2 regions of the Agrobacterium sp. rho-8.1 genome follow, and region 1 is predicted to be linked to the other one. Evidence: predicted binding sites of a transcription regulator. Region 1 holds the regulator's gene; the other holds the start of a gene.
What was found. The regulator PhoB, encoded in region 1, activates phosphate uptake and scavenging genes when phosphate is short. The targets are predictions, from matches to a motif close to TGTCATNNANCTGTCAT.

Region 1 (15,691 bases):
CCACGCCCAATGTTTCCCTGCATATTCCATGGGACAGGCAAGATCCGAAAGCGCTCAAGGAGCATGCGAACGCGCTGGGCCTCGGCTTCGATGCCATGAATTCCAACACCTTTTCGGACGCGCCGGACCAACCGCATTCCTACAAATACGGTTCACTCAGCCACGCAGATGCGGCGACGCGTCAACAGGCCATCGACCACAACATCGAATGCATCGAAATTGGTAACGCGCTCGGTTCCAAGGCGCTGACGGTGTGGGTGGGTGACGGCTCCAACTTCCCCGGCCAGAGCAATTTCACCAAGAGTTTCGAGCGCTATCTTTCGGGAATGGCAGACATCTACAAAGCGCTGCCGGATGACTGGCGCATCTTCTCCGAACACAAGATGTACGAGCCCGCCTTCTATTCCACAGTGGTGCAGGATTGGGGCACGAACTACCTCATTGCCAACACGCTGGGTGAAAAAGCTTACTGCCTTGTCGATCTCGGCCACCACGCGCCGAATACCAATATCGAAATGATCGTCGCCCGCCTCATCCAGTTCGGCAAACTCGGCGGCTTCCATTTCAACGACAGCAAATATGGCGATGACGATCTGGATGCGGGCTCCATCGATCCTTACCGCCTGTTCCTCGTCTTCAACGAGTTGGTGGATGCCGACCATCGCGGCGTCAAAGGCTTCCACCCAGCCCATATGATCGACCAATCGCACAATGTGACCGACCCCATCGAAAGCCTCATTTCCAGCGCCAACGAAATCCGCCGCGCCTATGCGCAGGCGCTGCTGGTGGATCGCATGGCACTTGATGGTTTCCAGCAGGACAACGATGCTCTCATGGCATCCGACACTCTCAAACGCGCGTATCGGACTGATGTGGAGCCTATTTTGGCGGAGGCGCGGAAACGGGCCGGCGGAGCCATCGACCCTGTCGCCACCTATCGCGCCAGCGGCTATCGCGCCAAAGTGGCAGCTGAGCGCCCTGAATCGAAAGGCGGTAGTGGCGGCATCATCTGACGCGCTCCACCTAAGCGGCAAACGTTAACACATGAAGGCACGCGAGAGCGTGCCTTCATGCATTTGTAACCAAATATGTCCGCCGTTAAAGAATCGTGTTTTTCGCCCCACCATCTTCACATTCGCGTTTATGTTAGGGCGTTATGAAACAACCAATAGACAGATCAGGTCTGATTTTTGTAGCGCTGCTGTGCGTGCTCGTCGGTATCGTGGTGAGCATTGCGTTTCTGAACGGAGACAGACAGCTTTCACCCCAAAGCCAGGACGGCACGTTGATCCCGAGGACAACGGTTCAGCCGCAGCCCCAACAGTGATGGCAGCGCCAGTGCGGTAAGACAACCGTTCTGCTGGCGTTCATCATAAGGGATTTATACTTGCCGAACAACGCGGGAGAACCACCATGAAACTGGCAAGCCTTACTCTGCTCATTGTGACGACGATTGTTTCTGTCGGCCATGAACCGTTCGCTGCGCAAGCGCAGGACTTCGAACTGCATATCGGCGAAGGCAGAAACAGAGATTATAGGCCTGATCGGGACTACCGTGAAGGCAGAAACAGAGACTACAGGCCTGATCGGGACTATGGTGAAGAGCGGTACGATCGGGGTTGCAGCCCCAGGGAAGCGATAAGAAATGCTCTTCGTCGGGGTATGATAGATCCACAGATCATCGAAGCCGATTCGCGGCGCATCGTGATTGAGGGCTATGGGCGCAGAAACGAATATACCCGACTCCGACTGGCCAATCGACAGGGCTGCCCCCGTATCGGCTAAATCCTACAGCTGGACCGATCTGTTTTGACCCCGCAGGCGTTTCAGCTTGGCCGGAACGCCTGCGTATATTCCCATCGTCACGGTTTCTCCGCGCACCACGGAGCCAGCCGCAATAACGCATCCGTCAGCGATCTTGGCACCGTCGAGAATGACGCAATTGGCACCAATCCAGACGTCGTTTCCGATGGTGATGCCGATTGAAGAGTTGCCTTGGGATTTTATCGTTCTGCTGGGATCGTCGAAATTGTGATTGGAAGCGACGATTGTAACGTGCGCCGCGACCCGAACGTCATTGCCTATGAGGACGCGACCGGGACCGTAGATAATCGCATACGGGTTAAGACTGAAGTTGTTCCCGATCGTGATGTCGCCGCCATAGGTGTGAATGATGGAACCTCTGCGGATATGCGCTCGTCGACCGATCGTTATCGTGCCAGTTTGCACGAGAAACTGTGTTCCGAAGTTAATGTCGCACTTGGGTCCAAACTGAACCTTTCCCCTGCTCAAGAAACCAATAACGCGCTGTCTTGCCCGTCTGAAAAGCACGATTGCAAACTCCCTATTCCGCGCGCCCATCGACCAGTGGAGTCGAACTTATAGATCGTGAAACTGGCACGGGCCTATATTCGATTGCTGGTAATCACACTGCGACGAACGAAGGCATGTGGTTTGATTTATAATCTTGAAACTGGTGCCGCTTGCAGGACTCGAACCTGCGACCCCATCATTACGAATGATGTGCTCTACCACCTGAGCTAAAGCGGCTTGCCAAGCGTCGAACAGCTGTCGGCGCGGTGTATGGCGGGCTGATACAGGCATTGGGGATGGATTTCAAGTCTTGAATAAGGCTTCGATCAAAAATCCCGCGTCACCAATCCTCGTGGCCTCCATCAAGCCAGAATGCGAGCCTTGGCGGCGTCGTATTCCTTGGCAAGGCGATCCACCAGTGCGGAAACGGGTTCGACTGCCTTCACCGCACCCACGCCCTGACCGGCACCCCAGATATCTTTCCACGCCTTGGTACCGCTGTTTGCCGCGCCGAAGTCCATCTTGGATGGGTCGGCGACCGGCAGGTTGTCGGGGTCCATGCCAGCTGCAACGATCGAGGCTTTCATGTAGTTGCCGTGGATGCCGGTAAAATAGTTGGAATAGACGATGTCGCTGGCCTGAGCGTCCACAATGGCCTGTTTGTAGGCGTCGTTCGCCCTTGCTTCTGTCGTGGCAATGAAGGGGGAGCCGATATAGGCCATATCAGCGCCCATCGCCTGGGCAGCGAGAATGGCACCGCCATTGGCGATTGCACCCGCCAGAAGCAGGGGGCCGTCGAACCATTCGCGAATTTCCTGCACCAGCGCGAAGGGCGAGAGAGTCCCCGCGTGGCCCCCAGCACCGGTTGCAACGGCGATCAATCCGTCGGCACCCTTACGAATGGCCGAATTGGCATGGCGGTTGTTGATAATGTCATGCAGCACGATGCCGCCATAGGAGTGGATCGCAGCATTGACTTCGGGAACTGCACCAAGGGAAGAGATGACGATCGGCACCTTGTATTTTACGCACAGCCCGAGGTCATGCTCGAGACGCTTGTTGGAAGTGTGGACGATCTGGTTGACGGCAAAGGGGGCTGCCGGTTTGTCAGGGTTTGCTGCGTTGTGGCTGGCCAGGTCCTCGGTCATCATCGCCAGCCATTCGTCCAGCTGGCTTTCGGGGCGTGCGTTGAGCGCTGGAAACGCGCCGACGACACCCGCCTTGCATTGCGCCAGCGTCAGTTCGGGATGCGAGATGATGAACAGTGGCGAGGCAATCACCGGCAGTCGAAGATTGTCCCTGAGTACGGACGGCAGCATGTTTCCTCCCATGAGTGACGTTTACGCGCACGTAAGATGTAGCGAAGCCAACAGGATATGAAAAGCGAAAAAGAAGAGGGCGGTGGTGGGAGCCTTAAGGCCGTTGACGCGGCGACCGTCATGTCTTTTTGATACCGGGTTTGCTGAAGTGGGATGTTCGTAGGACGGTCAACCGGTCGCTCGGCGCACCCGCTCAACACGTTTTCACCATTCCATCCCCATATTTGACCAAGACGTCTCTTGCGGTTGAGCAAGCGAGAGGTTACCGAATCGTAAACATATGGCGCAATGCCGCAAAAGCCTTTCGGATGGCGAGAAAAGGACCGATAGTGAGCGGACTGGAAACGGCAATCAGAAATGCCCTCGAAAAATCGGACCGATCCAGTGCCGAAGTGCGGGCACGGATTTACCAATCTTCGCGCCAGGCGCTGGAAGCGGGTTTGCGCAAACAAGGGATAGATGACCCCGAGGTGGTGGCGCAGCAACGCCAGCGCCTGGAGGTGCTTGTTCACACGATTGAGGCCGAAGAGCGAAATCGGCTGCTGAGCGTCGTGGAAGATCATGTCCGGCGTGAGGCCTCTCGCACATCGGCGCCCGCCCAGCCGATATCGCGCGCCACCCCGCAAGTTATACCGCCTTCACCACGCACTGACGAAGACGATGTGCTGCCGGTTGAGACGCCAATTCGCGCCGAGGCGCCAGACGAAGCGCAGACCACAAGTCGCAGCGGCGATGATTTTCATGCCGAACGGGGAGTGATCGCACCCGATGCCCGAACTGCGCCTGCTGCTGATGCGGCATCCCTTTCGTTTACGCCGCAGCGCACGGCAAAAGCCCGCCGCAAGAAGGGTCTCGTCGCCAGGCTATTCATCTCTTTTACCCTCATCGCTTTTTTCGGTTTCGGAGCGTGGTGGATCTACAGTTCCGGCATATTGCTGAGCCCGTCGGAGCGCGACACCGGTGTCCCCAACCCGCCACCGGAAGTGCAATCGGAAGATTTTACCGGTACCGAAGCAGCACCCCAGCCTAGCCTTGAGGCAGGGCGCGGCTTTTCCGATGCCTGGGAAGAGGTTTTCAATGCAGAGCGGGGCAACGAGGGACTTCAGGCAGGTTCGCTTGCCGCCCTCGAGCCGATTTCGACGGCCGCCGGAAAGGCTGTCCGTCTCACCTCGCGGGTTTCGGAAGCCGATGGAAATATCGCCATCACGGTTCCGGCCGATGTTCTGCGTGAAATGGCAGGCAAGTCCTCGACCATCGCCATCACGCTGCAATCCTCCAGTGACCGCCAGACCCAGCTGTCCATCAGCTGCGATTTTGGCACCCTTGGGGATTGCGCCCGCCACCGCTTCACGGCAACGCCAGAACGTGCCGATATGTTGATCAATGTCACATTTGACCGCACGCTCGCGCCAAGCAACTCTGGCACCATCATTATCAACAGCGATATCGATGGCAACGGACGCCCGGTCAATCTTTACTCGGCACGCATTCTGCCGGGGCAGTGACCGTTCAACAGGTCGGCGTGGACGTCGCGTTCCCTTGAAAAAAGGGAACGCTCTGAAGAACTCAGGGTAACGGACGTTGCGGCATCACTCTCTCGACTTGATGATGCGTCAAACTGGTTCAGATTCCTACTTCAAAAAATCGGGCCCGGAACCGAGAATCTTGTGATCAATCTCGCCGATCACCGTCTTGTCCTTCCCATCGTAATCCAGCGATTTCAAAATGTGCCTGATGAGGTTGATCCGGGCCCGGCGTTTGTCGTTGGCGCGAATGACCGTCCAGGGCGCTTCGTCATTGTGGGTCTTTTCCAGCATCAAATCACGCATGGCCGTGTAGTCGTCCCATTTGCTCAGCGCGGCGATGTCCATGTCCGAGAGTTTCCAGGCCTTCAAAGGGCTATGGCGGCGGTCGTGAAAACGGTCAAGCTGCGTTTCGCGGCCGGTATCCAGCCAGAATTTGAAGAGATAGGTGCCTTCGTGAACGACCATCTTTTCAAGGCGAGGGGCTTCTTTCAAGAAACGCTTGTGTTCTTCGGGTGTGCAGAAACCCATGATCGGTTCGACACCGGCACGGTTATACCAGGACCGGTCGAACATCACGAATTCGCCAGCCGTCGGGAAATGGGAAATGTACCGCTGGAAATACCATTGGCCGCGTTCGGTTTCGCTCGGTTTGGTCAAGGCGACGACGCGCGCGCTGCGGGGGTTGAGATATTCCTTGATGACGGAGATGACGCCACCCTTTCCGGCCGCATCACGTCCCTCGAAAACCGACATGACACGCGTGCCGGTGGCCTGAAGCCACGATTGCACCTTCACGAGCTCGATCTGCAGAGCCTCCAGCGTCTCGTCATACTCCTCACGCTTCATTTTCTTGTCGTAGGGAAAGCCACCGGCTGACAGCTTGTTGTCTTCAATCCAGTCCGGCAGAACCGGGTCATCGATGTTGAAGATGCGGGTTTTTCCGTTGATCTCAAGTTCAACCGAACGGTCCTTGGCGTTTTCGCTCATCATCGCTCCCTGAGTGCTGCTTTAAGAAATTGACGGGCTCTTAAAAACGAGCTCGCATCCAATATGGATATCAAACTGTGAGAAAAGACATAGTGATGAATCTCTGTCATGAAAGAGCGATAAAAGGTTTCGATGCGCAATTTGCGGCGAAAGGCGAGGGTGAACCGAGATGGTGAGGAATGAAGGCAGCACATCGGCGCGATATCTGAACAGGCTTCGCCGCGGCTGGTTGCCTATTCTGGTCGTTTCCCTGCTTGCTGTTGTCGCTTCTCTCGAACTTTTGTCTCCCTACGTTCCCGCCGTTTTGTGGGTCGCGGCTGTTCTGGCCATCCTCGCGCTCAATTCGGGAACGTCGTCCAAGGCTCAGGCGCGTGTGGAAGTGTCAGACCCGGGAAATGATGAACAAGGTGTCAGCGAAAGCCTGCTTGCCGGCGTACGCTCAGGCCTTGCCGCACTCGATACGCCGGTCTTCATTCTGGATCGCAACGCCAGCGTTCTGTTCGAAAATGCCGCTGCCGAACGCGCCTTCGGTTTGATGCCGGTCGGTTCACACATTTCCGGTCGTATGCGCTCACCCGGTCTCCTCGACGTTATTCGTGAAGCCATCACGACAGGTGAGGCCAATCAGGTGGAGCATTCCGAGCGTTTGCCGTCCGAACGCGTCTTCATCGTGCGCATCGCCAAGGTGGTCACGAAGGACAAGGCAGGTGCGCCGCTTTATGTTTTATCGTTCCGCGACATTTCCGAACTGCGCCGCATCGATCGCATGCGCAGCGATTTCGTCGCCAATGCCAGCCATGAGTTGCGCACGCCTCTGGCCTCGTTGCGCGGTTTTATCGAGACGATGCAGGGCCCGGCCCGCGACGATCCCAAGGCGCGAGAGCGGTTCCTGGGCATCATGCTGGATCAGGCCACGCGTATGAGCCGTCTGGTGGATGACTTGATGTCGTTGTCTCGGCTGGAGTTGCGGGCCAATATTGCGCCCGACCAGAAGGTCGATCTCGTGCCGCTGCTGGGCCATGTCCGGGATTCTCTTTTACCTTTGGCACAGGATCTCGATGTCTCCATCAACCTGCATATGCCGGATGGCAAGGTGGAAGTGACGGGAGACCGCGACGAATTGGTGCAGGTGTTTCAGAACCTCGTCGAAAACGCCTGCAAATACGGACAGGATGGCAAGGTCGTGGATGTCGCGCTGCGTTCGGATGCCGGAAAGCCGGTCGAAGTCAGCGTGGTGGACAAGGGGCCGGGCATTCCAGCCGAGCATGTGCCGCGCCTGACCGAGCGGTTTTATCGGGTCAGTGTGGCAGACAGCCGCTCGAAAAAAGGAACAGGTCTGGGGCTGGCCATCGTCAAACATATCCTCACCCGCCACCGTGCCCGGTTGATTATCCGCTCAGAGCTCGACGTTGGCACGGACTTCACGGTGCGTTTTTAACACAAGACTCGCATAGATCGTGGTGTTATAAAAAATGTACAATAAAATCAAACTCTTAAACTGTCACAAATACTTCATCGAAGTGACATAAAAGGGTGGGGCAAGACTGGTTATGAAGAGGCCGCCGGGGCAGCCCAGATTGGGCAGAGGGTAAAAGATACTGCCGGCAGCGTCCACACATGCCCGCCACGGGCCCCTACGGGAGAGTTATATGAACATCGTTAAATTGTCCGCCGCAGCCTTGGTGGCTTCGGTTGCCTTCGCAGGTGCTGCTGCTGCGCGCGACCAGATCCAGGTTGCCGGTTCGTCCACCGTTCTGCCTTATGCAAAGATCGTTGCTGAGACGTTCGCCGAAACCTTCCCTGACTTCAAGGCTCCTGTTGTCGAGTCCGGCGGCACGGGCGGCGGTTTGAAGGCTTTCTGCTCGGGCGTTGGTGAAGGCACCATCGATATCGCCAATGCTTCACGCCCTATCAAGGCTGACGAACTTGCGGCCTGTAAGGCAGCTGGCGTCGCTGACGTGCAGGAAGTCAAGATCGGTTACGACGGCATCGTGTTCGCGATGGACAAGTCCAACAAGGACATCAAGCTCGTACCGAAGGACCTCTACCTCGGTCTCGCCGCTGAAATCGTCAAGGACGGCAAGCTTGTTGCCAACCCTTACAAGAAGTGGACGGAAATCAACAAGGACCTGCCGGATGTTGCGATTGCCGCTTACATCCCTGGCTCCAAGCACGGCACGCGCGAAGTCTTCGAAGAGAAGATCATGGCTGACGGCTGCAAGGAAGCTGGCGCGACCGAGGCTCTCAAGACCCTCGTGACTGATGCCAAGCAGGCTGCTGCCAAGTGCGTTGCAGTTCGTAAAGACGGTGCCGCTGTCGACATCGACGGCGACTACACGGAAACGCTTGCCCGCATCGATGCCAACAAGGGTGGCCTCGGCGTGTTTGGTCTCGCGTTTTACGAAAACAACAAGGACAAGCTGAAGGTTGCGACCGTCAGCGACGTTGTTCCATCGACCGAAACCGTTGCAAGCGGCAAGTATCCAGTGTCGCGCCCACTGTTCTTCTACGTCAAGAAGGCACATGTCGGCGTCATTCCTGGCGTGAAGGAATATGTTGAATTCTTCCTGTCCGACGAAATGATCGGCCCTGACTCCCCGCTGGCAAACTACGGCCTGGTGTCTGCTCCTGATGCAGAGCGCAAGGAAATCCGTTCGAAGTTCGAAGCTGGTACCACGATGTAATAAAGCTGGATGCGCGGCGAGGCGTCGCGCATCCATCCTTCTGTGGATTGTCGTCTTCCGTTGATCGAAACGCTTAAACCCGGTGATCGCTTTGTGTATCAAGCCGGACTGCGTCGGCTTTGTCCGAACAGATGACATCTTCGGTCAAAAGGCCGAAATTTTTATCGCCTTTGAAAGTGCCCGATACCGCATCGCGCCATGTGGCGTGCCGAGGAAAGTTTCATGAACACACCTATCATTTTGTTGATACTGGCGTTGATCGGCATCACCAGTTACGTGCTTGGCACGCGCCGCGCTGTCGCGCTGGCAGGTGGTCGTCCATCATCCATGCATTCTCGCGCCGGTTACCATGGCTCTTATGCACTGGTGTGGGCCATCCTACCGTCGGCCTTCATTCTGGCTGTTTGGCTCATCGTCAGCCCGATGGTCATCACGGCAGCGGTTCGCGCCGAGTTTCCGGAAGATATTCGCGCGCAGTCAGAGGCGCAGCAGAGCCTGAACTACGGTATGGTCGGCTCCATCGCGCGTGGTCTTCAGCGCCTGACGGCGGAAGAGCACGACGCTGTGAAAGCCGGTGCGCCGGTTCGCCCGCTGCTTGCCGCCAAGGGCGTCGCCATCGCCGGTGACCCAGAGCCTTACATGGTCGAGGCAGCCCAGACGCTCAACACGATGACGACGTCCAGCCGTATCGGCATGATTGTTGTGGTGCTGGGTGCTGCATTGCTTGGCGCGCTCTATGCGCTGCGTGCCATTGCTCCTCGATTTCGGGCAAGAAACAAAGTCGAGCGCGTCATTCTCGGTGCGCTTCTTCTGGCGTCGTCGCTCGCCATTTTGACGACCATCGGCATCGTCATGTCGATGCTGACGGAAGCCATTCAGTTCTTCAACATGGTGCCAGCCCACGAGTTCTTCTTCGGCACCGTTTGGGACCCGCGGTTTGCGGCCGCAGGGGCAACGGAATCAGTCGGCCAGTTCGGTCTCATTCCGCTTCTTGCCGGTACGCTCTACATCGGTTTCGTCGCCATGCTGGTCGCCGTCCCGGTGGGGCTGTTCTCGGCCATCTACATGGCAGAATACGCGTCTCGGCGTGTCCGCTCCATTGCAAAGCCGCTGCTGGAAGTTCTGGCCGGTATTCCGACCATCGTCTACGGCTTCTTCGCGCTGACCACCGTTGGCCCGTTCCTGCGCGACATCTCCTCGCAGATCAACGGCCTGACGACTGGCGATTACACCTCTTTCATTCAGGCACAGAGCGTTCTGACGGCAGGCTTCGTGATGGGCATCATGCTCATCCCTTACGTGTCCTCGCTGTCTGACGACATCATTACAGCCGTGCCACGCACACTTCGTGATGGGTCGCTTGGTCTGGGGGCCACTCGCTCCGAGACCATCAAGCGTGTCCTCCTTCCCGCTGCCCTGCCTGGCATCGTCGGCGCCATCCTGATGACGGCATCGCGCGCCATCGGTGAAACCATGATTGTGGTTCTGGCGGCAGGTGTTGCCGCACGCTTGCAGATCAGCCCGTTCGAACCGATGACGACGGTGACGGTGAAGATCGTCAGCCAGTTGACCGGCGACCTTGAGTTTACCTCGCCGCAGACGCTGGTTGCCTTTGCGCTCGGCATCACGCTCTTTGCCATCACGCTATGCCTTAATATCTACGCGCTCTTCATTGTGCGCAAATACCGGGAGCAGTACGAATGACCGACGTTGTTTCTTCGGCGGCTGGCGTGCCAGTCGCGCCAAAGACGGCCCGTCGCGATATCGGCATCAAGCGCCGTTATGCAGCGGAGCGCCGCTTCCGCACCTATGGCGTTGCCGCGATTTCCTTCGGCCTGCTGTTCCTCTTCCTCCTGATCTGGTCGGTTGTGGGCAAAGGCTACACGGCGTTTCAACAGACCACGATTACGGTTCCGGTCGAGTTTTCCGAACAGATCATCGATCCTGACAATCAACGCGCCACCAATCCGAACAAGCTTGTTACGGCAAACTACCCGGTTCTGGCGCGCAACGCGGTGGCCAAGGCGCTGGGCGTGTCGCTGGACGACCGCACAGCCTTACGCACCATCGGCACCATGGTATCCGACAGTGTACGCACCCAGTTGCGTGACATCGTAACGTCTGATCCCAGTGTGATCGGTACGACGCGGAATGTCGCGCTGCTGGCGTCCGGTGATATCGACTCGGCCTTCAAGGGCCAGTTCGACATGACCGGCGAAGAGGCCAACCGCCGCGTCTCCGACCAGCAGGTCAAATGGATGGATCAGCTCGTCGCAAGCGGCCAACTCGCCAAACAGTTCAACACCGGCATTTTCGTGAATGGTGCGTCGAGCCGTCCGGAGGCCGCCGGTGTGGGTGTCGCGCTCATCGGCTCCTTCTACATGATGATGATCGTTCTGGTGCTGTCCCTGCCGATTGGCGTGGCAGCCTCGATCTATCTGGAGGAATTCGCGCCCAAGAACCGCATTACCGACCTGATCGAGGTGAATATCAACAACCTCGCAGCCGTGCCATCGATTGTGTACGGTCTGCTCGGCCTGTCGGTCTTCATCAACTTCATGGGCTTTCCGCGCTCGGCATCTCTGGTCGGTGGCTTCGTGTTGACGCTGATGACCTTGCCGACGATCATCATCGCCACCCGTGCGGCGCTGAAGGCCGTGCCGCCATCGATCCGTGCTGCGGCTTTGGGACTGGGCGCCTCGAAGATGCAGACGATCTTTCACCATGTTCTGCCGCTGGCCATGCCGGGTATTCTGACCGGCACCATCATCGGCCTGGCGCATGCTCTGGGCGAAACCGCTCCCCTGCTGTTGATCGGCATGGTCGCCTTCGTCGCAAACTACCCGACAACGCCGATGGACCCATCCACGGCCTTGCCGGTCCAGATCTATATGTGGGCAAACGAGGCAGAGCGCGCCTTTGTCGAACGGACATCCGGCGCTATCATTATCCTGCTGATGTTCCTCGTTGTCATGAATGTTGGCGCAATTCTCTTGCGGCGTCGCTTCGAGCGGCGCTGGTAGAAGGAGCTTAGAACGATGAATATGTTGTCGGAAGCAGCAATGGAAAAGGCGCTGGACAAGAAAATGAATGACGTTTCTCATAAGATGATCGGCAAGGACGTGTCCGTCTACTACAGCGACAAACGGGCGCTCTACGATGTGAACCTCAACGTCCGCGAAAACACCGTGACCGCGCTCATCGGACCATCGGGCTGTGGCAAGTCCACGTTCCTGCGGACGCTGAACCGCATGAACGACACGATCGACGGTTGCCGCGTCACGGGTAAGATCACACTCGATGGCGAAGATGTCTACGACAGCAACATCGATGTGGTTGAACTGCGCGCCCGCGTCGGCATGGTGTTCCAGAAGCCGAACCCGTTTCCGAAGTCGATCTACGAGAACATCGCTTACGGCCCGCGCATTCACGGTCTTGCTCGCAACAAGGCGGATATGGATCAGATCGTCGAGGCCAGCCTTCAAAAGGCAGGCCTGTGGAACGAAGCCAAGGATCGCCTTTTGGAGTCCGGCACGGGCCTTTCGGGTGGTCAGCAACAGCGTCTGTGCATCGCCCGCGCGATTGCCGTCAGCCCTGAAGTCATTCTGATGGACGAGCCTTGCTCGGCGCTCGACCCGATTGCGACGGCCAAGGTCGAGGAGTTGATCCACGAGCTTCGCTCCAACTACACCATCGTCATCGTGACCCACTCCATGCAGCAGGCGGCCCGCGTTTCACAGCGCACTGCGATGTTCCATCTGGGCCACCTCGTCGAAGAAAACGACACCGACAAGATGTTCACCAACCCGGATGACCAGCGCACGCAGGATTACATCATGGGTCGCTTCGGCTGATCCCGTCGTTGATTGCAACCCATCGCGTCGAACCGCTTGAGCCCGACAGAGCTTGCGGCCAGCCGCATCGAAACTGGAGAATTCGACCATGCCGACAAACTCACACATCATGTCCGCGTACGACGAAGAACTGAAGTTCCTCAGCCGCCGTATCGCTGAAATGGGTGGCCTTGCGGAGCAGATGTGCAGCGATGCGGTGCGCGCACTCGTCAATTCCGATGCTGCTTTGGCCCAGAAGGTCATTTCGGACGATACGATCCTCGACAACGCCGAACGCGAAATCGGGGACAAGGCAATCGTGACCATTGCCAAGCGTCAGCCGATGGCGGCTGACCTTCGCGAAATCATCGGTTCGCTGCGCATCGCCGCTGATCTGGAGCGCGTGGGCGACCTTGGCAAAAACACCGCCAAGCGTGTTATCGCGGTTGCCGGAACCGGCGTGCCCCGCAAGCTGGCCCGCGGCCTCGAGCATCTGTCCGAGCTGGCCTTGGTCCAGTTGAAGGACGTTCTGGATGTCTATTCCACCCGTTCGGCGGAAAAGGCGCAGACCATCCGCGAACGCGACGAGGAAATCGATGCCATGTACACCTCGCTGTTTCGCGAGCTGCTGACCTACATGATGGAAGACCCGCGCAACATCACCACCTGCACACACCTCCTGTTCTGCGCCAAGAACATCGAGCGTGTGGGCGACCATGCGACGAACATCGCGGAAACCATCTACTACATGGCCACCGGCAGCCAGCCGGCAGGCGAGCGTCCCAAGGACGACAGTTCCAATACGCTCGGTGCGATCACCGAGTGAATTTCCTACAAGCCTGGCGGAGTCACTAGTCATGGTGCCGAAAATAGCAGTTGTCGAAGATGAAGAGGCGTTGAGCGTTCTTCTTCGCTACAATCTCGAATCCGAAGGTTACGACGTGGACACGATCCCGCGTGGTGACGAGGCGGAAATCCGCTTGCAGGAACGTACCCCGGATCTGCTCATTCTCGACTGGATGCTGCCAGGTGTCTCTGGCATCGAGCTGTGCCGTCGTTTACGCATGCGCCCTGAAACGGAACGTCTGCCGATCATCATGCTGACGGCGCGTGGCGAGGAAAGCGAACGCGTGCGTGGATTGGCCACAGGGGCCGATGACTATGTGGTCAAGCCGTTCTCCACGCCGGAACTGATGGCGCGCGTCAAGGCCATGTTGCGCCGCGCCCGGCCCGAAGTCCTGTCATCCGTTTTGAAATGCGGCGACATCGAACTGGATCGCGAAACCCACCGCGTTCATCGCAAGGCCCGCGAAGTGCGCCTGGGACCTACCGAGTTCCGTTTGCTGGAGTTCCTGATGGTATCGCCCGGCCGCGTTTTCTCCCGCTCGCAACTTCTTGACGGCGTATGGGGGCACGACATCTACGTGGATGAACGCACGGTGGACGTCCATGTGGGCCGTCTGCGCAAGGCGCTCAACTTCTCCAGCATGCAGGATGTTATCCGCACCGTACGCGGCGCAGGATATTCGATGGAAGCCTGACGTCTACGACGAAGGCAGATGCGACGTGACGCATCGAAGAGCGCGCGCCCATAATCGACGCATATCAGCAATGTGCGTTTACGTATGGGATCGCGTGGTTGCTCTAGGCTCATCACAAGCCGGTGGGGGCCTCGCTTAAGCTACGCTGAAGATATGATGTGTTGGACAGATGTGGATCTGGGGTGATAAACAACCGGGATACCCGAACGTTTCAGAGCTCAATATCGTCAACAAAAGCAAACGATATCGGATGGCCACTGATATGATGACAAGGGCTGATTGAAATTATCTGAAAATTAAAGTTTGACTATCCGACCGGAAGGCTCTATTAATTGGTTGTCGATATTTTTCTTGCTGAGCTTTGGTTGCCGCGCGATTAGCACCGCGTTTTGAACTAACCCTTTCTTCAAAAAAATCGCTATAATCGCACGCAGGGCATCAGTTCTGCGATCTATCTCTTATGCTTTGAAAGGGTTCATTATGACCACAGGCACAGTAAAATGGTTTAACTCCACCAAGGGCTTCGGCTTCATTCAGCCTGACAACGGCGGCACAGACGCATTCGTACACATCTCCGCTGTAGAGCGTGCAGGTATGCGCGAAATCGTTGAAGGCCAGAAGCTGAGCTACGACCTTGAGCGCGACAACAAGTCGGGCAAAATGTCTGCTTGCAACCTTCAGGCTGCTTAAATAACGGGATCTGCTTTCCCTTGACCACGGATGTACTGGCACTGTTGAAAGCATGAGACCAACCGAGGTCAGGCACTTTGCCTGGCCTTTTTTTGTGCTGCTTGGCGGCACTCGCTTCGGGTACTGTGCCTTTATGGCGTAACAGGCTCCAGGCTGCTCGATCCACCACGCATCGGACTTCCAGCAAATCGATCCCGATTTCAGGCCGGCGCGACAGGAAGGAAATTTCATGTCTGAAACACACAGCAAATCTCGCAAACAGGCAGAGATCGCATTCGGCGCGACGCAGACGCAATTTTTTGCGCGTGGCCATGCGGTTGACGAACTGAATTCGATTACGCAAGCTCGTGAAGAAAAGACGCTCAGACTGCGCGAAGCGCGTCTTGCCAAAGAATTGCAAGACAGCCTGAACCCTGCACCCGCCCCGACGAAACGTGGTAAGAAGTCCTGATCGCAGGATCAGTATGACCACTCAACTGGAATAGAGATTTGAGAAACACTAGAAACATCAAGAACAACGAAGTCTCCGAACAACGCGGCGCCGCGGCTGACGCAAAGGCTGCTCTTTTGAAGGCCTATCGCGAAGCCAAGGAAGCTGCGGCACCCATGCTTGAAGCCAAGCAGGCCGAACAGATTGCCGTTGCCGAGGCCCGCAGAGCGCGCCAGGCTGAACGCGACCAGCAAAAACGCGACGAAAAAATCCGCCTCGAAGCAGAAGCCGCCGAAAAGCAGGCTGAACTCGAAGCTGCGGCAAGTGCTGAAGAAGACGCCCGTAAGCTGGCCGACAAAAACCGCATC
Region 2 (15,691 bases), 200 kb from region 1:
GCGGCTGGTTGCCGATGGCGAAAGCCCGGAGCGATTGCGCATCACGATTGCCGTTGCCGGATTTTCCGAAGACGACCTCGACGTGACGACAGCCGACAACCAGCTCGTCATTCGCGGTCGCCAGCAGGAGCAGGATGCGCGCGACTATCTCTATCGCGGCATCGCTGCACGGCAGTTCCAGCGGGTTTTCGTGCTGGCAGACGGCATGCAGGTCAATGATGCGCGCCTGCGCAACGGTTTGCTGTCCATTGATCTCACACGGCCCGAAATCTCCAGCGTGGTGAAAAAAATTAACATTTCCGTTTCACAATAGGATTCTGCACGCCAAGCGACGCACCGCGGCGCGACGTCTGAGGAATATGGAGGCCGAAATATGCTCTTGAAAGAAGCGCATGCGCGTTTGACCAAGTCACAGCTCGCTCACATCGGTGCAGGCGAAGTCGGATATATCAGAAAGATGCGTGCCGAGGAAGTGAACCGTTGTTTCCCAGAAGCCCCGAAAATCGATGCTAGCCTTGATCTTTGGGCGTTGTTCGGTGCCGATGGCACGCCGATCCTTCTGACCGATAATCGGTCCAGCACCTTCTTCAAGGCGGCTGAAGACGAGCTGCGCACCATCAGCGTGCACTGAACAATTCATCCATCGGACAGTTTGAAGGCGCCTCACGGGCGCCTTTTGCATGTGGCCTACATGACGTCTTCCGGCGGTCTGCCGGGACGCGGACGATAGCGCGGAAAAGTCCAGCCGAAGATCAGCGCGCCGCTTCGGATGGCGAATGCGGTGAGGACCCCGGCTGCGGACGCGATGAGAAGCGGCAGGCCGATCGCGTGGGCAGCGGTGAAGACGCAAGCGCCCGCCAGGGCGCAGCTGATATAGACCTCGGGCCGCAGCAAAACGGAGGGTTCGCCCGCCAGAATATCGCGCAGCACGCCGCCGAAGGTCGCCGTCATGGTGCCGGTGACGATGGCGACAGTCGGAGAGCCGCTGACGGCAAGGCCTTTCGCGGCTCCCATGACGCAATAGGCCGAGAGACCGACGGCATCCAGCCAGATCAACAGCCGGTAACGGGATTCCAGCAGATGGGCGGTCAGATAGACAAGTGCTGCGATGACGACGCAGACGAGGATATAGGTGGGATTGACGACCCAAAAGACAGGCGCGCGGCCCAGCACGAGATCGCGCAGCGTGCCGCCGCCGATGCCGGTAACCGACGCGAAGAACAGAAAGCCGATGAAATCCAGCTGTTTGCGCGAGGCTGCAAGCGCGCCTGTCGCGGCAAAAACGGCAACGCCGGCATAATCGAGAAAGGCCAGAAGGGTCATGGAAAGGCGCTCCTCGAATGTTTGCGCGCGGTCAGTGTCACGCAAGGACGGCCCGATATGATCCACCGCCGGATCAAGGACGGCACGCCCATGCTGCCGCATCCATAGCGGAAACAGACCCAAAGGAAAATGCCGTGAGACGCCTTCTCTTCGTTACGCTCCAAGCGCTGGTTTTTCTGGCCGTTCCGATGATGGCGCAGGCCCAGCAGCAGCTGGTCAGCGACCCTGAAATCTACGAGAAGGACCATTTTCGCCAGGAGTGCAAAGTTGCTGAATTCGGCGAGGGTTTCATCACCCGGCTCGACATCAACAATGACGGGATTATGGACGCGATCACCAATCGCGGCGAACTGACCTGCGATGGTGACAAGGCGCGCAGCTGCAACGACGATGGCTGCCCGTATAATTTCTATGTGCAGGTCAAGGAAGGCGGCTATCTGATGATCGCCACCGCCACGATCTACAGCTATGATTTCGTCCAGCGTTTTGGCAACATGGTGTTCGAATTCAAGATGCATCCCCGCTATTGCGAGCGCACCGACAGTGAGCCCTGCGTGATGACCGTGCGTGTGCGTGGCACCAAATTCGTGACGATTTCGGCCAAGTAACGCTTACCACAATCGGTTCGTGCCAGTTAGAGTAAAGCGCAGTGAAAGTCTGTCGCTCGCGTGGGGAAACGACGAAGCCGTTTGCAGTGCCCGGTGCGGAGGGGAGGATCGCGAGCAACGGCACGGCGGCGTCACTGGAAGATCATGCGGTCTTGTATGGGCTGGTCCAGCGCACATTTTCCAGTCTGGAATTGAGCTTGCGTTAAAGCCCGCTGTGACGAGGATTTCAACCGCGATGGCACTATATGGCTAAGTGCGGTACGGGGTGCTATCACGCGGGCAAGAAAACAGGACGAACGAACGTATGACTGATGCCCCCCGTATCCCGGAAAAATCGCTGCATGAGCGCATTACGGGCGACGTGGAAGGACGCATTCTCTCGGGCGAATGGCCCCCTGGTCATCGCATACCCTTCGAACATGAGCTGACGCTTGACTACGGCTGTTCGCGGATGACCGTGAACAAGGCGCTGGGTGAACTGGTGAAGAAGGGCCTGATCGAGCGGCGCCGCCGCTCTGGCAGCTTCGTGACCCAGCCGCATGCCCAATCCGCCGTTCTGGAGATTCAGGACATTCAGCGCGAAGTGCAGGCGCTGGGTCTGATCTATGCCTACAGGCTTGATCGCCGTGAGATGAGATCGTCGAACGTTTCGGACCAGACGACGCTGGGCGTTGGGCCGGGTTCACCGGTTCTGGCCCTGACCTGCCGTCATTTCGCGGCTGACGTTCCCTTCTGCCTCGAAGAACGCGTCATCAATGTGACCACCGTTCCCGAAGCTGGTGACGCCGATTTTTCCACAACGGGGCCTGGCTCCTGGCTTTTGAAGATGGTGCCGTGGAGTGCTGCGGAACATCGCATCCGGGCGATCCCGGCCGATAAGCGTGTCGCCGAAGCGCTGGCGATACCCAACGGAACTGCCTGTCTCGTGATCGAGAGACGGACCTGGAACGGCCAGACCTATATCACGCACGTCAAGGTGACTTATCCCGGAGATCGTCACGAACTGGTGGCGCAATTTATGCCGTCGCAGCAGATGTGAGGCTTTGCCCGCTCTTCTTTTTGCATAAGAAGAGTTTACAGATCATATTTTCACGATGTATTAGTTGTCTTTTCTACTCAACTTTGTTAGCGAGGCGCGCGGCCGCGTTTGCATCTGGGTTTTTTAAGAGATGCGGATTGTGGCTGGCAAAATCGACGCTTGTTACGATATCCGGGAGCAACATGATGGCACTTGAAACGTCGACCTTTTCGTCAAACTCCCATGCTATGTCGCGCAAGCGGTGCGGGTCCGTCGCCATCATGCTGTCACTGGTGGTCTGCCTCGGCGCAAGCGCAGTGTTGGCCCAAACAACGCCGCCAGCGCCGGCAAACGAGCCAGCCCCGGCAGTGCAGAACGCGGCACCTCCAGCACCCGAACAGGCGCAGCCTGCGCCCGCGCCTGCGAGCCCCGCACCGGCGACAACAGCCCAGCCGCCGCTTCAGCCGACATTGGCCGAGCCTGTTGTCACGCCGCCCGCCGCCGCGCCGGAAAAGCGCGCGGATATTCCGCACAACCTGTCTCCGTGGGGGATGTTCATGGCCGCCGACTGGGTGGTCAAGGGTGTGATGATCGGGCTCGCCATCGCGTCGCTCATCACCTGGACGGTCTGGGTTGCAAAGACCATCGAGCTGGCGGGAGCCCGCATTCGCGCCAAGTCCATCCTCAAGATCGTCCACAAGGCCAAGACCTTGTCGGAAGCCACCGACGCGGTGGAGAAAAAGGGCGGCCCCAGCGCGGTGATGTTGCGCATGGCGACCCATGAAATGCAGCTTTCGGACGCCGTGGTGGCACACACCGATGGCGGCGGCATCAAGGAGCGCGTGTCGTCCGTTCTCGGTCGCATCGAAACCCATGCGGGTCGCCGCATGTCGCGCGGCACCGGCATTCTGGCGACGATCGGTTCCGTATCGCCCTTCGTCGGCCTGTTCGGCACGGTCTGGGGCATCATGAACTCCTTCATCAGCATCTCGGAATCGCAAACGACCAATCTGGCCGTCGTGGCACCCGGTATCGCCGAAGCGCTTCTGGCAACCGCCATCGGTCTCGTCGCCGCCATTCCGGCCGTGGTGATCTACAACGTCTTTGCCCGCTCCATCACCGGCTATCGCCACCTGTTGGCCGATGTCGCCGCAGGCGTCGAGCGTCTGGTCAGCCGTGACCTCGATTTCCGCCGCATTCCGCCCGGTAATGCGGCCAAGCCAGCTGTTTCACTCGTGGGGCGCTGATCATGGCGGGCGGTATTCGCGACAGCGGGGGAGACGAGCTCTCCGAAAACCATGAGATCAACGTCACGCCTTTCATCGACGTGATGCTGGTTCTGCTCATCATCTTCATGGTGGCAGCACCCTTGGCGACCGTCGATGTGAATGTCGATCTTCCCGCGTCCAGCGCCAAGCCTGCAGAGCGACCCGAAGAGCCGCTCTATCTGACCGTCAAGGACGACCTCTCTCTCAACCTTGGAAACGACGCCGTTGCCAGGGACGCGCTGACGGCGAGCCTTGATGCGCGCACCGGCGGCAACAAGGACACCCGCATTTTTCTGCGTGCCGACAAGGCCGTGGATTACGGGCATTTCATGGAAATCATGAACATGCTGCGTGACAGCGGCTATCTCAAGATCGCGCTCGTGGGACTTGAGAATGCGGCGGCTGCGAGCCAGCCGGCAATAGCGGCACCATCCCCTCAGCATCAGACTGCGCCATCGGGCACACCCGCGCCCGGCGGAGCGGCTCCATGAACGAGACCGCTTTTCGCACAGGACGCTCCCGGCTGGGAGAAGTGGCCCTGTGGACGACGGCTGCGGTTCTGACGATTTCGGTGCATGCCGGTGCCGCCTATTACCTTTTGCAGCAACCGCCGGAGCCTCCGGCAGATAATGGACCGCCAGCGGCCATCATGATCGAGCTTGCGGCTCTTCCCGAGGCTGCGAAAACCGAAGAAATGGTGGAAGCTGAGGATGTTGTCGATACCGAAGAGATTAAAAACGTCGAGCCTGAAAAAGTAGAGGAGACGCCACCGCAGGAAGCGCCCCAGCCGCCACCGGAACCTGTTGCCGAGGAAACGCCGCCACCGCCGGAACCTCTGCCTGAGCCTGAACCCATGCCTGAGCCGCCGCCGGAGGTCGCCGAGCCATTGCCGGAAGAGCCGCCGCCGCCCGTGGAAGAGGTGGATCCCGTTCAGCAGCAGCAGATGGCAGAGCTTGAAAATGTCGAGGTGCCGTTGCCCGCGCTGCGACCGCCGCCGCCTGTTGAAAAGCAGGTTGAGAAGAAAGAGCAGCCCGACAGGAAAAAGGCCGAACGCAAGGTTGCGCCGCCTCCCTCGGAAGCCAGACAGGCTGCCCGCTCGGAAACCACACAATCCAATCGGACCGCAGCACCAAAAACGAGTTCCGGGTTGTTTTCGTCATCGGTATCGCCCGCCAAGTGGAATTCGAAGGTGCGATCTGCCGTCTCACGGCGCGTGGTAAGGCTTGCGGACAAGGGCACGGCCGTCACGGTTGCTTTCAGTGTCGATGCAAGCGGCTCCATATCCAGAGCCCGTATTCTCAGTTCGACCGGAGATGCGCAGATCGACAGCAAGGTCCTGAGCGCGATCCAGCGTGTATCGGTATCGGCACCACCAGAAGGGGCCGAAACGACATTCCAGGTCAGGATTCTATTGGAGTAATCACCCATTATTTGAGGTGATCGGACTTTTTGTTCGCGCGGGATTGAGGTACGGCTGTCTTCTCACCGGGAAGCATTCGACATCATGAAATTCAGCATTGAACAGGCGGAAGACTTCGTGTCTTCCATTTTTGAAAAAGACGGCGTCCTTCCGGCCACGTCACGATCGGTCGCTCGCGCACTGGTGTCGGCGGAAGCCGCAGGTCAAAGCGGCCATGGCTTCAGGCGTATTCCCGTCTACATCAAGCAGGTGCGGGTCGGAAAAGTGGATGCCAAGGCGGTCGCGGTCGCGACGCGTGTGCGCCCGGCCGTCCTGTCCATCGATGCCCATCTTGGTTATGCTTACCCGGCTATAGATCTGGCTGTCGACCAACTTCCTGCCATTGCCAGAGAACAGGGTATCGCGCTTGCCGTCATCGGTCGGTCTCACCATGCTGGCGTCATGGCGCTGACGGTGGAACGGTTTGCGGAACAGGGTCTCGTCGCCTTCATGGTGGCCAATGCACCCGCGTCGATGGCGCCCTGGGGTGGCATCAAGCCGCTATATGGAACCAATCCGATTGCCTTTGCGGCTCCTGTCGAGGGTACCGATCCGCTGGTTATCGACCTTGCCTTGTCCAAGGTCGCGCGCGGAAAAATCATGGCTGCCCGGCAGAAGGGCGTCAGCATTCCCGAGGGATGGGCGATGGATGCGAGCGGGCGCCCGACGACCGATCCGCATGAGGCGATCAACGGAACGATGGCGCCTGCCGGTGACGCCAAAGGTGCGGCACTGGCGCTGATGGTGGAGGTCATGGCCGCCGGTCTGACGGGGGGCAATTTCGGGTTCCAAGCGTCTTCGCTGCTGGATGACACCGGAACGGCACCCTCGCTGGGGCACACGCTGATTGCCATCGATCCCGCTATTGCCGGGGATCATGTCTTTGCCAAGCGTTTGGCACTGATGGCCAGCGAAATCGAGGGGCAGGAGAATGCGCGCCTTCCGGGCCGCCGCAGCCAGGGTGTTCGCAAGCAATCGCTGGAAAACGGCATCATCATCGATAGCGATATTCTCGCTGAAATTCAGGCGCTGTAATCAGCGGCAGCGGCGGATGTGGTCTTCGAGGACCTCCGCCAGCACCCTGCCGGCCCTGTCCAGCGCGCCGCTATTGTCGATCGTTACGACATCGAACTCTCCACAGACCTCAATGGAACCGCGCTGGAGGCGTCGCAAGATGTCCTCGCGACTTTCACGCCCGCGATTCTCCAGCCTTTGCGCCAACACCTCTGGTGTTGCGACGATGTTGATGACTTTCAGGGAGGGAAATGTCGCCTTGAACTGTGCCAATGCTGAGCGCGAACCGTTGGCGATGACGACCTGACCCTGGTCCAGTCTCTCCAGTACAGACGCCGGAATTCCGTAGCTCAAGCCATGCGCTTGCCAGGAGACGCAGAAATCTCCCGCCGTCTGCCGCCGGTCGAATTCGCTCTGGCTCACCGCATCGTGGTCCTCGCCGCCAGCGGCATGATCGCGGGTGATGACACGGCGCACGAAGTGCAGCTTGTCGGTCTGGCCCAGTTGCGCTGAGGCGAACGCCATAAGCGTGTCCTTGCCAGCGCCGCTCGGTCCCACCACCACGATCATGACGCCGCGGGAGCTTGGCGCAGGATCGGAGCGCTGTGACGAGTTTTCACTCATGCCACACGCCTTCCTTGTCGCCAGACGGAGCGAACGACGGGCACACCATCGTCACGGTGGACGCGCACGAGATCGGCGCGCATGCCCGGTGCGATACGACCGCGATCGTCCAGGCTGACAGTGCGTGCAGGCGTGGCCGTGACCATGGAAATCGCCTTGGGAAGCGTCATCCCCTCGACCTGATCGACAAGCAAAAACGGTGCGTAGAGAAGGCTGAAGGGAACGTAATCTGACGACAGCACGTCAAGGACCCCGAGTTCGGCGAGGTCTCGCGCCGCGATATTGCCGGAATGGGACTTGCCGCGAACGATGTTCGGCGCACCCATCAGAACGCTCATACCGGCACTGTGCGACGCCTTTGCGGCCTCGACGCTGGTCGGAAACTCCGCCAGCTTCACCCCGTGGCCGATGGCTTCCTCGACATGCGCATCGGTCGCATCATCATGGCTGGCCACGGTGATGCCGTGCTCGGCGCAGCGGGCAGCCAGAAAATCGCGGTGTTGCGCCGAGTACTTTCTGGATGCGGACACACGGCGATCGACAAAGGCTTTGAAGACCTCGTCGCTCAAGCCGCGCTTTTTCTGGTAGAACTTGATGTACTGATCCATCGTCTGGAACTGTCGCTGACCCGGGGAGTGATCCATCAGGGAGATCAGTCTTACCTTGGGGTCGTTTTCGAAATCTTCGAAATGATCCAGCACATCGGCCGCCGCTACTTCGCAGCGCAGGTGCAGCAGGTGGTCGGCACGCAGTCGGTTCTCGCTCTGGGCGTGCTCGATCGCATCCGCCATGTCGCGCATCTCGCCCTTTTCGAAGCCGCCGTCCTCATCCGAACCGAGACGCAGGCAATCGAAAACCGTGGTGATGCCCGATGACGCGACCTGCGCATCGTGGGCCTGAATGGCAGCGGTCTTGTTCCACGTCACCCCGGGGCGTGGAGAATAATGCTGCTCCAGATGGTCGGTGTGTAGTTCGACCAGACCGGGGATCAGGAAGTCGTTCTCCATATCCTCGCCTGCCCTCGACGAACCGTCACTGATATCGACAATCAGGCCATCGCGAACAAGCACAGAGCCCTTGATGATTTCGTCTTCCAGGACGATGCGAGCTTTGGAAAAAACATGTTCGGTCATGGGTATCAGTCTTTCGTGTCGTTGGCGCTATCGGCGCCGTGCGTCTGTCCGGCGGATCCGGCAAGGGGCAACCAGGTATGGACGGTAAAATCATCGCCGCGCGCCGGCTCAACAAACAGTCCTAGCCCCGAAATCGTCAGCGGGCGATTGGTAAAGGCGGCAAATTCGCGGTTGAGAACGCTTGCCACGTCCGAACGGCGGTTCTCAGGCACAGGCCCGGTCAGCGTCATGTGAAAGCGAAAATCGTCCATGACATGCGGGTAACCCCATCGCGTCAGGTTCTGCCTCTCGTTTTCCGTCAGGTTTTGCGGCCTGCGTCGCGCGATATCGCTCTCTGAAAGGGGCGCTCGGAAGGATTCGAAATAGCGGACAACATCTGCAGCGAAATCCTGCAGCGGCTGATGGACCCTGTCGGGCACGACAGCAAAAAAGGGGCCGAGCGTTCCGATAACGGCATTCGGGATATCAAAGGCTTGACGGTTGCCGGCAAAGGCGCGCAAGGCCGTCAAAAGATCGGTCTCGCTACGGTCAGACGCAAGCTCGAAGGGTGCTTTCAGCGTCGCATGAAATCCGTAGCGGCAAGGTTCAGCGGTCGTGTTGGCATAAGCTGCGTGTTCCTCGTAGTGAGCACCCGTGAACGCATGTCGCCCGAGCCATCGCGAGGCCGTTTCAGTAAGGGCATCGTCTTTCGCTGGTGTGAAATAAATGGCGTAACGCACGGGGCAGCACTTTCGATAGTCACGATCAAACGACAGTTTGAATGAAATCGCCTCTGATGTTCAAGGCTGTCACAGCGAATTAATGCTTCTGCGTGACGGAATGATGATGCTTGTCGTGATATCGCATCAAGCGAGGACGTTTGTCCGGTTTCCACTTGTTTCAACGCCCCCCGAGGACCGCGTGACACTGCACGACAACAGGGCTTTGGACCGTCAATGAAACTTCTTCAAGCATCGTGCGTTATCAATGCAAGTTTCAAAAGATGACAGGAGTAAACGATCATGGAAATTGGAATTCTTATCGCGACGTTCTTCGCTGTTTTCGCGGGTTCAACAGTATTTTGCGCCTACTGGTTCGGCGAACATCGTAACTTCTGAAGCTATGCTTCGATGAGCCCCTATACTGCTAATTTATTCGATCATGAGAGCGCCCTGCCATATCCTGACGGGCGCTCTTTTCGTTTGGCCTTAATGCGCGGCCGACATATCGCCCAACACGTCTTTCGCGGCGACGGTTGAATCGGCATTCAGCTTGTAGACCATGGGCACACCGGTCGCGAGATTGAGCTTGAGGATCTCGTCCTTGCTCAACTTGTCCAGCACCATGACGAGCGAGCGCAGCGAATTGCCGTGCGCAGCCACCAGCACCTTTTCGCCGCGCAGCACACGCGGCAGAATTTCCGTCAGATAATATGGCCAGACGCGCGCGCCCGTATCGCGCAGGCTTTCGCCGCCTGGCGGCGGGATGTCGTAGGAGCGGCGCCAGATGTGGACCTGATCCTCGCCCCACTTCGCGCGCGCATCATCCTTGTTCAAGCCGGACAAATCTCCGTAGTCGCGTTCGTTCAAAGCCTCATCGCGGATCGTTTCGAGATCGGATTGTCCGACATTGTCGAGAACCATCTGGCAGGTGCGCTGGGCACGGATGAGCGACGACGTATACGCCACATCGAATTTGATGCCGTAATCGGCAAGCGCCTTGCCACCGGCATTGGCTTCCTGAACGCCAAGGTCGGTCAGGTCCGGGTCGCGCCAACCGGTGAAGAGGTTCTTGAGGTTCCAGTCACTTTGGCCGTGACGAACGAGGACGAGGGTTCCGCTCATAGCAATGTCTCTCCAGAGGTTGGTTATGGTTTTTCAGCCAGACCGAGAACGTCCAGCATCGAATAAAAGCCCGGCTTTTGGCCGTGTGCCCAGACGGCGGCAGCGATTGCGCCACGGGCAAAGATCGTCCGGTCTGCGGCGTGGTGCGAAAGCGTGACCTGCTCACCTTCGCCGGCAAAAATCACCGAGTGGTCTCCCACGACAGAGCCACCGCGCAATGTGGCAAAGCCGATCGTGCCGCCTTCGCGCGGGCCGGTATGACCATCACGAACGCGCACCGATCTGGCCGCAAGGTCAATACCGCGACCCTGTGCTGCGGCGTCGCCTAACAGCAGTGCGGTACCGGACGGCGCGTCAACCTTGTGCTTGTGATGCATTTCGAGGATTTCGATGTCCCAGGCGTTGGCTTCAAGCGCCTTCGCTGCTTGCCGGGTCAACACGCTCAGCAGATTGACTCCGAGGCTCATATTGCCGGATTTCACGATTCGGGCATGGCGAGCAGCTGCCCGAAACGTCTCCTCGTTTTGCGGCGAGCAGCCGGTCGTGCCGATGACATGAACGATCCGCGCCTGCGCCGCTAGCCCTGCAAAAGTCGTGCTTGTTGTGGGTGAGGTGAAATCGATGACGCCCTCGGCGTGCACGAAAGCAGCGAGTGCATCACTGGTTACAGGTAGACCGATTGGACCCAGACCGGCAAGCTCGCCAGCGTCACGGCCGATGAACGGTGAGCCTTCACGCCCGACCGCTGCATGAAGCTGAACGCCCGGTGTCTCATGGATCAGCCGGATCAGGGTTTGCCCCATACGACCAGCCGCACCCACGACCACCAGTTTCATGCCATCGCCGCTCATGCTGCCTCGCTCATGCTTTCCGGTTCAAAGGCCACGCACACCCGTTGCCTGAAGATTGTTGAGGCGAGCGTAAAGACCATCCTCCTGGCGCGCAAGCGTCTCGTGCGCGCCTTCTTCCACGACCAGACCTTCGTTCATGACGACGATCTTGTCCGCTTTCACCACAGTCGACAGACGGTGCGCGATGACAATGACGGTGCGGCCGGACATGGCCGTATCCAGCGCCTTCTGCACGACCGCTTCCGACTCCGTATCCAGCGCGGATGTCGCTTCATCGAGCAGAAGAATGGGCGCGTTGCGCACCAGCGCGCGGGCAATCGACAGACGCTGGCGCTGACCGCCCGAAAGGCTCATGCCATTTTCACCCACTGCGGTATCATAGCCCTGCGGCTGCGCGAGAATGAAATCATGCGCGAATGCAAGCTTTGCTGCGTCCTCTATCTCGGTGTCCGTTGCTTCGGGGCGGCCATAGCGGATGTTGTCGCGGATGGTGCCTTCGAACAGATATGGCTGCTGCGACACATAGGCCAGGTTCAATCGAACCGAGCGTGTCGTGACATCGGCGATGTTTTGACCATCGATCAGGATCGCGCCGCCGCTTGGGTCGTAAAAACGCGGAATGAGGTTGATGATGGTCGACTTGCCTGCACCCGATGGACCCACCAGCGCTGTCGTCTTGCCGCCTTCGGCGGTGAAGCTGACATTCTTCAGAATGGGTCCGCCATCCTTGTACGAGAAGACAACATCGCGAAATTCGACCGTGGCGCTGGTCGTCGTCAAGTCTGGCGCGTTGGGCTTTTCACGCTGCAGGGGCTGCATATCGAGAATTTCATAGATCATGCGGGCATTGACGACGGCACGCTCCATGGAAACCTGCAGGCGGGCCAGACGGCGCGCAGGATCATAGGCGAGAAGAAGGGCGGTGATAAACGCGAAGAAGGCGCCAGGCGGGACATTGTCATAGATCGCACGATAAGCGGCGTAGCCGAGAACACCGGAGACCGCCAGGCCCGCGATCGTTTCGGTCAGCGGTGCCGTCTTTTCTGTCAGTTTGGCAATGCGGTTCGCGCGCCATTCAGCCGCTTCGATCACCTTGTTGACGCGATCTTCCAGCGGCTTTTCCATGGTGAAGGCTTTGACGATGGCAATGCCTTGAAGCGTTTCCTGCATCGCGCCCAGCACGCGACTGTTGAGGATGACGGCGTCGCGTGTCGCCTTGCGAAGGCGTCTTGCGATGTAGCGCAGACCTAAAACCAGCGGCGGCACGATGACGACGATGATGAGCGATAGAATGGGGTCCTTGACGATCATCACGACCACAAGGGCAATAAAGGTCAAAAGGTCTCGGGCGACCGAGGTGACGGTCATGTTCATGACATCGCGAATGCCGCCGATGTTCTGGCTGACCTGCGCAGAAAGATGCGCCGACCGCGATTCGCTGAGATAGCCGACCGACAGGGTCATGAGGTGCGCGTAAAGCCGCTTCTGGTAGCGGGCGACGATGTTGTTGCCGATTTTCGACAGCGCCACCGATTGGCCATAGGTTGCCAGACCGCGAATGAAGAAGGCCGCAAAAATGGAAACGCAGATGATCCAGACGAGATCGGCGCGTCTGTTGACGAAGGCCTCGTTGATGATCGAGTCCATGATCCATGCCGTGAAAGCCGTCGTGCCTGCGACTGCCAGCAGGCAGAATATCGCGAAGGCATATCCGGGAATGTGGTCACGCGCATTTTCGGCGAATACGCGTTTCAAAACTGCGGTCATCGTTTCGGAATCCACAGTTTTTCTTGTCTTGGCGGTCTTCAAAGGTTCATCCACCTTGTGCGGTTCAGACGGGCAGGCCGTCTCTTCAACCGGCGTCTATAGACATTCGGGCAGGTTTTGACCAGTGCAGACTTGGCCGTCACGCCTGCCAGCGCCGCCCATCCAATGTCAGGCCGAAATTCGCTGGCGTGCGGGCATACGTCGAAAGTCCGGCCAAGGCCGCCTGCGGATGAGTGACGACGTGGGTCGGAATGCTGCGCATCAGAGCCTTGTGCGGGGCCTTGTCTTCGAAGGCTGCGCGGAACTCCGGCAGGCGCAAGGCGGGAATGATCTTCTGCGAGATGCCACCGGCAAGATAGACACCGCCACGGGCCATGAAAATCAATGCCATATCGCCAGCGATCCGGCCGAGATAGGTACTGAACAGCGACAGAGTTTCCTGCGCCTGGCGGTTTTCACCGCTCAATCCCTTTGCCGTCACGTCTGCGGGATCGGAAAAGTCAGGCTTCATGCCATCGGCTTTACAAATGGCGCGATAGAGATTGACGAGCCCTCGACCGGACAGGATCTGCTCGCCTGCAATGCGCCCTTCGATGCTGTCGAGATGCGGAAAGACCTGATAGTCGCGTGCGCTGCGTGGGCCAATATCGATGTGACCGCCTTCGCCGGGAACGGGAAACCACATGTTACGCGCGTAAACGAGGCCTGCGACACCCAGCCCGGTTCCGGGCCCAAGCACGACGCGCGACGCCATCATATCCGGTTCATCAGGGCCGATAGTCTCTCTGTCATCACCACCAAGCGAGGCGATGGCGAGAGCCTGCGCTTCGAAATCGTTGATGACGATGACGTCTTTCAAGCCAAGATTGACGAGCATCTCCTTCGGCTTGACGACCCAGTGGCAGTTGGTCAGCGGTATCTCGTCGGTCTCGATCGGGCCGGCGACCGCGAGGATGGTGGAAACGGGCAGCAAGTCCGTGTGATCCAGCACGGCTTTCTGGATCGCGTCGTCGATGGACTTAAAGTCGGCGGTCTTGACGCTCGTCAGGAGCGTCGGTTCGGCATCCGCATCCGGCAGAATGCAAAAGCGCGCATTGGTGCCGCCGATGTCTCCGATCAGAATCGGAAAGGAAAGTGTTTCGTTCTGCTTGGTCATCGCTGCTCCTGGATGGCCGGATATCAATGTGTCTCGTGAAAGTCGGTCAATTGTTCGGCGGTGGCGCGGTTCAAGGCCATGGGAATGTCATAGACGGTCGCAAGGCGCGTCAGGGCTTTGACGTCCACGTCGTGGGGTAGGGAAGAGAGAGGATCGATGAAAAAGATCAGCATGTCGACGTCGCCCGTCGCGATCATAGCGCCGATCTGTTGATCACCACCCAGCGGGCCACTCTTCAGGCGCACAACGCTCAAGCCTGGACAGGCATCCTGTACCCGCCCGCCGGTGGTGCCCGTGGCGACGATCCTGAATCGCGACAGGGCGGCCTGATGCTGCCGTGCGAAATCCGCCATATCGTCTTTTTTCTGGTCATGCGCGATCAAAGCGATACAGCGTTGCCCCGTCATATGATGTCTGCGCCCCAGCCTTGTTCAGATCGCGGTTTCTCAATCGATTTGAAGCCTTCTACCGCAACTTTGTACCGGTTGGAAAGCCGCGCGCTATCAATTCGATGATGGGCGGGAGGATGGCCGGGGGACATCGGCAGGCGGCATGGGTCCGCCCGAACGGGACGACTGCGGACCGGCATCTTCCACTTCAGATTCAATCGCTGCGGGCGCGTAGGACTTTTGTGCCGCAGCACTTGTTGCACGGCCCGCCGAAGGTGCTGCCGCGATGGCAGCGCAGGCCTTCGGCAAATCGGATACCATCATCGGGCGCGGCGGCTTTGGCGGCTTGGCATTTGGGTCTTTTTTAGGGGCTGCCCAAGGTTCCTTGGTAAACCACCATGCCAGCGATTTGTCGCAGCCATCGCCGGCACCAACAGGTGCCTGCGGCTTGCAGTTGGGAGCGCCGGGCGGGCATTCCAGACGCACGTGGAAATGCTCGTCATGTCCGTAGATCGGACGGATCTTGCCCATGAAGGTGCGGTCGCCCGTCCATGTCTTGCACAGCTTCTGCTTGATGGCCGGATTGACGAAGATACGCTCTACCTGCGGGTAACTTGCCGCCATCATCACCAGCTTGGCATTGAGCGGAGACCATTTTCGATCGTCTACCGTCAGGAACTTGCTTTTGTCGAGCATGGAGATGAAGGGCGTGCTCTCGCGCTGTTCGGCGCTCATGATCTGGTTGGGCATCTGTCGCCACCAGATATCGGCATCGAGGCCGATCTGGTGCGAGGCGTGGCCCGTCAGCATCGGGCCACCACGCGGCTGCGAGATATCGCCGATCAACAGGCCTGGCCAGCCGATCTTCTGGGCATCCTGCGCAAAGCGTTCGATGAAGGAAATCATCTGCGGCTGGCCCCAGCGGCGGTTGCGGGAAAGCCGCATGGCCTGAAAGCCTTGCCCCTCGGTGGGAAGCGCCACGGCACCGGACTGGCAACCCTTGGCATAGGAGCCGTAAGAGGCGGATGGACCGGAAGATGGTAAGGCGATATTGCCGAAGACCTGCTTGGCGGGAGCGTCCTGCGCAAAGGCGGAACCGCTATCGACGGCAAGAATGGACATCATCGAGAGTGCCAGGAGTGATGCTTTGCCCACGCCCCTTACCTGTTTTTCCATATGGTCCGCCGCCTGCAATGCTTGAAATGATTCTCTTTGCAAGATTACGCTGGAATGCGAATTAGGTGAAAGCATGTTCGCC

Region 2: the regulator PhoB is predicted to act here: its motif matches at 9,259-9,275, upstream of RMR21_RS00345 (DUF1045 domain-containing protein).

The regions. Positions count from the first base shown of each region.
Region 1 is NZ_CP192788.1:253,515-269,205, forward strand. Features, by position in the region: gene rhaI (L-rhamnose catabolism isomerase) at 1-1,013, shown strand, start outside; gene RMR21_RS01300 (hypothetical protein) at 1,414-1,785, shown strand; gene RMR21_RS01305 (acyltransferase) at 1,789-2,229, opposite strand; tRNA gene RMR21_RS01310 (tRNA-Thr) at 2,475-2,550, opposite strand; gene RMR21_RS01315 (NAD(P)H-dependent flavin oxidoreductase) at 2,676-3,632, opposite strand; gene RMR21_RS01320 (hypothetical protein) at 3,962-5,137, shown strand; gene ppk2 (polyphosphate kinase 2) at 5,264-6,145, opposite strand; gene phoR (phosphate regulon sensor histidine kinase PhoR) at 6,315-7,583, shown strand; gene RMR21_RS01335 (substrate-binding domain-containing protein) at 7,795-8,829, shown strand; gene pstC (phosphate ABC transporter permease subunit PstC) at 9,052-10,533, shown strand; gene pstA (phosphate ABC transporter permease PstA) at 10,530-11,852, shown strand; gene pstB (phosphate ABC transporter ATP-binding protein PstB) at 11,868-12,683, shown strand; gene phoU (phosphate signaling complex protein PhoU) at 12,772-13,488, shown strand; gene phoB (phosphate regulon transcriptional regulator PhoB) at 13,520-14,203, shown strand; gene RMR21_RS01365 (cold-shock protein) at 14,684-14,893, shown strand; gene RMR21_RS01370 (hypothetical protein) at 15,123-15,344, shown strand; gene RMR21_RS01375 (DUF6481 family protein) at 15,383-15,691, shown strand, end outside.
Region 2 is NZ_CP192788.1:54,539-70,229, forward strand. Features, by position in the region: gene RMR21_RS00290 (Hsp20 family protein) at 1-313, shown strand, start outside; gene RMR21_RS00295 (BQ00720 family protein) at 374-631, shown strand; gene RMR21_RS00300 (trimeric intracellular cation channel family protein) at 688-1,323, opposite strand; gene RMR21_RS00305 (hypothetical protein) at 1,458-1,931, shown strand; gene hutC (histidine utilization transcriptional repressor HutC) at 2,236-2,970, shown strand; gene exbB (tonB-system energizer ExbB) at 3,156-4,196, shown strand; gene exbD (TonB system transport protein ExbD) at 4,199-4,708, shown strand; gene RMR21_RS00325 (energy transducer TonB family protein) at 4,705-5,637, shown strand; gene RMR21_RS00330 (Ldh family oxidoreductase) at 5,722-6,711, shown strand; gene phnN (phosphonate metabolism protein/1,5-bisphosphokinase (PRPP-forming) PhnN) at 6,712-7,314, opposite strand; gene RMR21_RS00340 (alpha-D-ribose 1-methylphosphonate 5-triphosphate diphosphatase) at 7,311-8,447, opposite strand; gene RMR21_RS00345 (DUF1045 domain-containing protein) at 8,453-9,166, opposite strand; gene RMR21_RS00350 (2,3-bisphosphoglycerate-dependent phosphoglycerate mutase) at 9,635-10,270, opposite strand; gene dapB (4-hydroxy-tetrahydrodipicolinate reductase) at 10,294-11,121, opposite strand; gene RMR21_RS00360 (ABC transporter ATP-binding protein) at 11,146-12,888, opposite strand; gene RMR21_RS00365 (glucokinase) at 13,028-14,044, opposite strand; gene RMR21_RS00370 (methylglyoxal synthase) at 14,068-14,451, opposite strand; gene mepA (penicillin-insensitive murein endopeptidase) at 14,548-15,609, opposite strand.